One region of the Streptomyces sp. NPDC054961 genome, then DNA from elsewhere that is predicted to be linked to it. Evidence: predicted binding sites of a transcription regulator. Region 1 holds the regulator's gene; the other holds the start of a gene.

Region 1 (3,402 bases):
CGAGCCGGAGGCGGTGCGCAACGGGGCGGAAGGGCCGCGGGCGGGGCGGGTGAGGGTGACCACCGCGCCGTCCAGGAGGAACCCGCGGGGTTCCAGCGGGAAGACCCGGCGCTTGCCGAAGCGGTCCTCCAGGGTGACCGTGCCCGCCTCGCAGCCCACCACCGCTCCGCAGAAGTCCGTGCCCGCCACCTCGACCACCAGGTCCGGGTCGGCCGGCACCTCCGGGACGGGCTTGGCCCGCTTCCACTGGGGGGTCAGGTCGGGGGAGTAGTCACGCATCCGGCCGAGGGTAGGAGAACGGGCGGCCTCAGGGCGCCGACACGCCGAAGCGGGCCGCCAGTGTGGCGCGTTGCGCACGGACGAAGTCCGCGTCGACCACCGCTCCGTGACCCGGCACGTACAGAGCGTCCTCCCCGCCCAGGGCGAGGAGCCGGTCGAGGGCCGCCGGCCACTGGCGGGGCACGGCGTCCGGACCGGCCTGGGGATCGCCCGATTCCTCGACCAGGTCGCCGCAGAAGACGACCTCGCGGGTTCCGGGGACGAAGGCGGCCAGGTCGTGCCGGGTGTGGCCCGGGCCGACGTTCGCCAGCAGCACCTGCACCCCGCCCAGATCGAGCGTCCACTCGCCCGACACCAGGTGCCGGGGGAGCACCAGGAGCTCCACCGCCTCGGCGGCCTCGGCCTCCGCGAGGCCGTGCCGGACGGCCTCGGCCCGCAGGTCGTCGTGGCTGACGGACAGCAGGTTGTCGAGGCCGACCGGACCGTAGACCTGCGCGCCGGCGAACACCGCCCCGCCCAGCACGTGGTCGAAATGTCCGTGTGTGAATGCGATATGGGTCACGCGGCGGCCCGCCAGCCGCTCGGCCTCGGCCCGCACCCGCGCACCCTCCCGTACGGATGAACCGGGGTCGATCAGGAGGGCCGAATCCTCGCCCACCACCAGTCCCACGGTGCAATCCCACACCGGCAGGCGGCGTCGGCCGGCCCGTTCGGTGAGCCGTTCCCAGCCCGCCTCTTCCCAACGCACGTCCATACCGCGACGCTACCTTGGCGGCCCGCCCTTGCTAGCGGTGTACCACCCCGCCGTACACTGACCGGGGGATGTCTGGCACTCGAATGCGCAGAGTGCCAATGAGCCGCCCGCGAACGACGAGACGATGGAGGTGTGCGCGATGCTCAGCGAACGCAGACTCGAAGTGCTGCGCGCCATCGTCCAGGACTACGTCGGGACGGAGGAGCCGGTGGGCTCCAAGGCGCTCACCGAGCGGCACCGGCTCGGCGTGTCGCCCGCCACCGTGCGCAACGACATGGCGCTGCTGGAGGAAGAGGGCTACATCGCCCAGCCCCACACCAGCGCCGGCCGGATCCCCACCGACAAGGGCTACCGCCTCTTCGTCGACAAGCTGGCGGGGGTCAAGCCCCTGTCCACGCCCGAGCGCCGGGCCATCCAGAACTTCCTCGACGGCGCTGTGGACCTCGACGACGTGGTCGGCCGGACCGTGCGGCTGCTCGCGCAGCTGACCCGGCAGGTCGCCGTCGTCCAGTACCCGAGCCTGACCCGCTCCACCGTCCGGCACGTGGAACTGCTCTCGCTGGCCCCGGCCCGCCTGATGCTCGTCCTCATCACGGACACCGGCCGGGTCGAGCAGCGGCTCGTCGACTGCCAGACCCCCTTCGGGGAGGCCTCGCTCGCCGACCTGCGGGCGCGCCTCAACAGCCGTGTCGTCGGCCGCAGGTTCACCGACGTGCCGCCGCTGGTGCAGGACCTTCCGGAGTCCTTCGAGGCCGAGGACCGGGCGACGGCCAAGGCCGTCCTCGACACCCTTCTCGAAACGCTGGTGGAGGAGGCGGAGGAGCGGCTGATGATCGGCGGCACCGCCAACCTCACCCGTTTCGGACACGATTTTCCCCTGACGATCAGGCCGGTGCTCGAAGCGCTGGAGGAGCAGGTCGTGCTCCTCAAGCTGCTGGGCGAGGCCAATGAGTCGGGAATGGCCGTAAAGATCGGGCATGAGAATGCCTACGAGGGACTGAACTCCACGTCCGTCGTCTCGGTCGGCTACGGTTCGGGCGGCGAAGCAGTCGCCAAACTCGGCGTGGTCGGACCGACCCGCATGGACTACCCCGGAACGATGGGAGCGGTACGCGCAGTGGCACGTTACGTCGGACAGATCCTGGCGGAGTCGTAAGTGGCCACGGACTACTACGCCGTTCTCGGCGTGCGCCGCGACGCATCGCAGGACGAGATCAAGAAGGCCTTCCGCCGCCTCGCGCGTGAACTCCACCCGGACGTGAATCCGGACCCGAAGACGCAGGAGCGCTTCAAGGAGATCAACGCGGCGTACGAGGTGCTCTCGGACCCGCAGAAGAAGCAGGTCTTCGACCTCGGCGGCGACCCGCTGTCCTCTTCGGGCGGCGGTGGCGGAGCGGGTGGCTTCGGGGCGGGTGGCTTCGGCAACTTCTCCGACATCATGGACGCCTTCTTCGGCCAGAGCCAGCAGCGCGGACCGCGTTCGCGGACCCGCCGCGGCCAGGACGCGATGATCCGCCTCGACCTGGAACTGGACGAGGCCGCCTTCGGCACGACCAAGGACATCCAGGTCGACACGGCCGTCGTCTGCACCACCTGCTCCGGCGAAGGGGCCGCCCCCGGCACCTCGGCGCAGACGTGTGACATGTGCCGCGGCCGCGGTGAGGTCTCGCAGGTCACCCGGTCCTTCCTGGGCCAGGTCATGACCTCGCGCCCCTGCCCGCAGTGCCAGGGCTTCGGCACCGTGGTCCCGACCCCGTGCCCCGAGTGCGCGGGCGACGGCCGGGTCCGCTCCCGCCGCAGCCTGACGGTCAAGATCCCGGCCGGCGTCGAGAACGGCACCCGGATCCAGCTCGCGGGCGAGGGCGAGGTCGGCCCCGGCGGCGGCCCCGCCGGCGACCTGTACGTGGAGATCCACGAGCTGCCGCACCCGACCTTCCAGCGGCGCGGGGACGACCTGCACTGCACGGTCACCCTCCCGATGACCGCGGCGGCCCTGGGCACCAAGTGCCCGCTGGAGACGCTGGACGGCATGGAGGAGATCGACATCCGGCCCGGCACGCAGTCCGGCCAGGCGATCCCGCTGCACGGGCGGGGCGTCACCCACCTGCGCGGCGGCGGGCGCGGCGACCTGATCGTGCACGTCGAGGTCACCACCCCGGGCAAGCTGGACCCGGCGCAGGAGGACCTGCTGCGCCAGCTGGCGAAGCTGCGCGGCGAGGAGCGGCCGCTCGGCCAGTTCGCGCCGGGCCAGCAGGGGCTGTTCAGCCGGCTGAAGGACGCCTTCAACGGGCGCTGAGCCGCGCGCGCGGCCGCGTACGGCACCCCGTCCGCGAGCGCGGGGGAGAACGACCGCGAGCCCGGTCCGGGGA
Region 2 (3,402 bases), on a different contig from region 1:
GGCCGGCCGGCACGAAGGTCACGGTCGTCGGCCAGGGCTTCGCGCCGGTGAGCACCGTCGAGATCGACGGGCTGAAGCCGGACGGCTCCAAGAGCGCGGACAGCTACAGGACCAAGGTGGTCGGCCTCGACGGCAGCTTCTCCCAGACCTTCACCGTGAACGACCCGGCCACCGTCGCCCTCCAGGCCCGCGAGTGGCTCGTGAACGGGAGGAAGGCGCTGGCCCGCTTCACCGTCGGCGGCGCCCCGCCCGCGCCGGCGCCCTCGTACGCGCTCTCCCCGGACAGCGGTCCCGTGGGGACGGTCGTCCAGGTCACCGGACGGAACTTCGCCCCGGTGGCCACGGTGGCGGTGAGCGGCCGGAAGGCGGACGGGACGAAGACCGCCGACCCCTGTGTGACCCGGATGATCGGTCTGGACGGCACGTTCGCGCTGAACTTCACCGTGCGGGACCCGGCCACGGCCTCGGTCATGGCCTCCGAGGTCCTGGTGGACGGGAAGGTGGTCCAGACCCGCTTCACCGTGCGCTAGTGCCCTGAGCGAGAACCGCCCCGTCCGGAGCCGCGCGGGCACCGGACGGGGCGGATCCGTACGCGCCCCCGCCTACGGCAGCTCGATCCCCAGGTCCCACCCGTCGTGGGCGTGGGTGCACAGGCAGGCGCGGGATTCCGTCGGCGGGAGGGCCGCGACCGCGTCGAAGAGGACCTCGCGCAGCCGTCCGACGTTCTCGCCGAAGACCTTCAGGACCTCGGTGTGGGAGACCCCCTCGCCCGTCTCGGCGCCCGCGTCGAGGTCCGTGACCAGCGCCATCGAGGTGTAGCAGAGCCCCATCTCGCGCGCGAGGACCGCCTCCGGGTGGCCGGTCATGCCGACCACCGACCAGCCGGCCGCGGCGTGCCAGCGGGACTCGGCGCGGGTCGAGAAGCGGGGCCCCTCGATGACGACCATCGTGCCGCCGTCCACCGGCTCCCACTCCCGCCCGCGCGCGGCGGCCAGGGCCACCGACCGGCCGACCGGGCAGTACGGGTCGGCGAAGGCGGTGTGCACGACGTTGGGGACGGAGCCGTCCGGGAGGGGCTCACCGTCGAAGTAGGTCTGGGCGCGGGACTTCGTACGGTCGACCAGCTGGTCGGGGACGAGCAGCGTGCCCGGGCCGTACTCGGGCCGCAGGCCGCCGACCGCGCAGGGGCCGAGGACCTGGCGGACGCCGACCGAACGCAGCGCCCACAGGTTGGCCCGATAGTTGATCTTGTGCGGGGGGACGGTGTGGCTGCGCCCGTGCCGGGGCAGGAAGGCCACGGTCCGGCCGGCCAGCTCGCCGAGGTACAGGGAGTCGCTGGGGGGTCCGTAGGGCGTCTCCACCTGGATCTCGGAGACGTCCTCCAGGAAGGAGTAGAAGCCCGATCCGCCGATGACACCGATCTCTGCATTCGCCATGCGGCCCACCCTACGGGGGCATGCCGAAGGCCCCGCGGTCGGCAAGGACGGCAGGGCCTCGGATGAAGCTGTGGAGCGGTCGTGCAGGTCAGGCGGCAGAGCTGCTCGACGACGAGGCCGAAGTCGAGGACGACGATGCCGTCGACGAGGACGCGGCCGGGGCGGCGGGCGTGGACGCCGGCTTCGAGGCGGGGGTGCTGCTCGACGAAGCACCGCGGCTGTCGTTCCGGTAGAAACCGGAGCCCTTGAAGACGATGCCGACCGCGGAGAACACCTTCTTCAGGCGTCCGTCGCAGCTCGGGCACACGGTCAGCGCGTCATCGGTGAACTTCTGCACGGCCTCAAGGCCCTCACCGCACTCGGTGCACTGGTACTGGTAGGTCGGCACGAATTTCCTCCTGGCACTCTGGCTCGACGAGTGCTAATGAACATCCATAGTAGCTGCAACCGCTGCCTGGCAGGAGTAATGTGCATCACCTGCCGTGGAGGCAGCGGTCAGGGCTTGGCCGTCGCGACGATCCGAGATCCGGGCGAGAAGCCACCGCCTTCGCGCGGTGGAGGAGTCACGGTGACGTATTCCGGCGCTCGGCTCGCCCCCGGCGCCGCGACTGCCTCGTCACTTACCGGCCGCGGCAAGTTCGCGGTGTACCGTGCCGCGCGCGATCACTCGGGTCGCGCGCGCCGGGTCCAGCTTCGCACGCAGCGCCAGCAGGATGCTCAGCGCGAGCGCCGTGGCCGCCATCGGCACGAGGAACCCGTACGAGGATCCGTGCGCGTCCGTCAGGCGGCCGGCCAGGATCACGGCGCCGGCCTGCCCGAAGGCGACCGCTCCGGTGAGCCAGGTGAAGGCCTCGGTGCGCGAGGCCGCCGGGATCAGCTGCTCGACCATGGTGTAGCCGGTGATCAGCGCGGGGGCGATGCACAGGCCGACGACCAGGCCGAGCGCGCCGAGCAGGATCATCGAGTCGGCGGCCCACAGGACCGAGGCGGCCGCGGTGAGTCCGACGTAGCCGAGGATCAGGCGGCGGCGCGGGCCGATCTTCCAGGCGATCGCACCGCAGGCGATGCCGGCGATCATGTTGCCCGCGGCGAAGACGCCGTAGAGCAGGCCGTTGGCGCCGGGGTTGCCGATCTCCTCGGAGAAGGCGGCCAGCGAGACCTGCATGCCGCCGAAGACGGCGCCGATGCCCACGAAGGCGACGATCAGGACGCGCAGACCGTGGAACGAGAGGGCCGAGGCGTGCTTCTCGCCGTCCGCCGGGCGGGCGACGGGCTGGGGCTGCGTGCCGCGCTGCGCGGCGAAGACCAGGCCGCCGATCAGGGTCAGCGCCGCCTCGGTGACGAGGCCGGCCGCCGGGTTGATGCCGGTGCACAGCGCGGTGGCGAGCACCGGGCCGACGACGAAGGTGAACTCGTCGGTGACGGACTCGAACGCGGCGGCCGTCGGCAGCAGCGGGGAGCCCTCGAGCTTGGCCGCCCAGCGGGACCGGACCATGGGCCCGACCTGCGGGACGGACGCGCCGGCGGGGACGGCCGCCAGCGCGAGCGCCCAGACGGGCGCGCCCAGCAGCGCGAGCGCCGCCAGGGAGCTGACCGCGGTGGCGTGGGCGAGGGCCACGGGGACCAGGACGGCGCTCTGGCCGTGGCGGTCGATGAGCTTGCCCATGACGGGAGCGAACAGCGCCATGGAGATGCCGGTGACGGCGGCGACGATGCCCGCGCTGCCGTAGGAGCCGGTGGAGTGCTGGACCAGCAGCAGGATGCTGATCGTCAGCATGCCGAAGGGGAGTCGCGCGGCGAATCCCGGGAGAACGAAGCCGAGGGCGCCGGGTGTGCGCAGGAGCTGTCCGTAACCGGGGCGGGCGGACGTGTCGGTCGTGACCGCGGATGTCACGGCCTGGCCTTTCCGCTGCCTGGTAGAACTCCCCGTCTGCGGACGATGCGCCGCCTTGTGAGCAGTCGCACC

Evidence for each region. The regulator HrcA, encoded in region 1, represses chaperone genes, less so after heat shock. The targets are predictions, from matches to a motif close to TTNGCACTCNGNNNNNCNGAGTGCNAA.
Region 2: a site for HrcA is predicted at 1,835-1,861, ahead of ACWF9Z_RS26305 (FmdB family zinc ribbon protein). Genes of this name have one in related genera too.

Annotation. Positions count from the first base shown of each region.
Region 1 is NZ_JBSGWY010000030.1:55,695-59,096, reverse strand. It holds gene ACWF9Z_RS24970 (DUF3097 domain-containing protein) at 1-279, opposite strand, end outside; gene ACWF9Z_RS24965 (MBL fold metallo-hydrolase) at 308-1,033, opposite strand; gene hrcA (heat-inducible transcriptional repressor HrcA) at 1,173-2,189, shown strand; gene dnaJ (molecular chaperone DnaJ) at 2,190-3,329, shown strand.
Region 2 is NZ_JBSGWY010000033.1:53,544-56,945, reverse strand. It holds gene ACWF9Z_RS26315 (hypothetical protein) at 1-530, shown strand, start outside; gene ACWF9Z_RS26310 (S-methyl-5'-thioadenosine phosphorylase) at 603-1,436, opposite strand; gene ACWF9Z_RS26305 (FmdB family zinc ribbon protein) at 1,525-1,824, opposite strand; gene ACWF9Z_RS26300 (MFS transporter) at 2,053-3,330, opposite strand.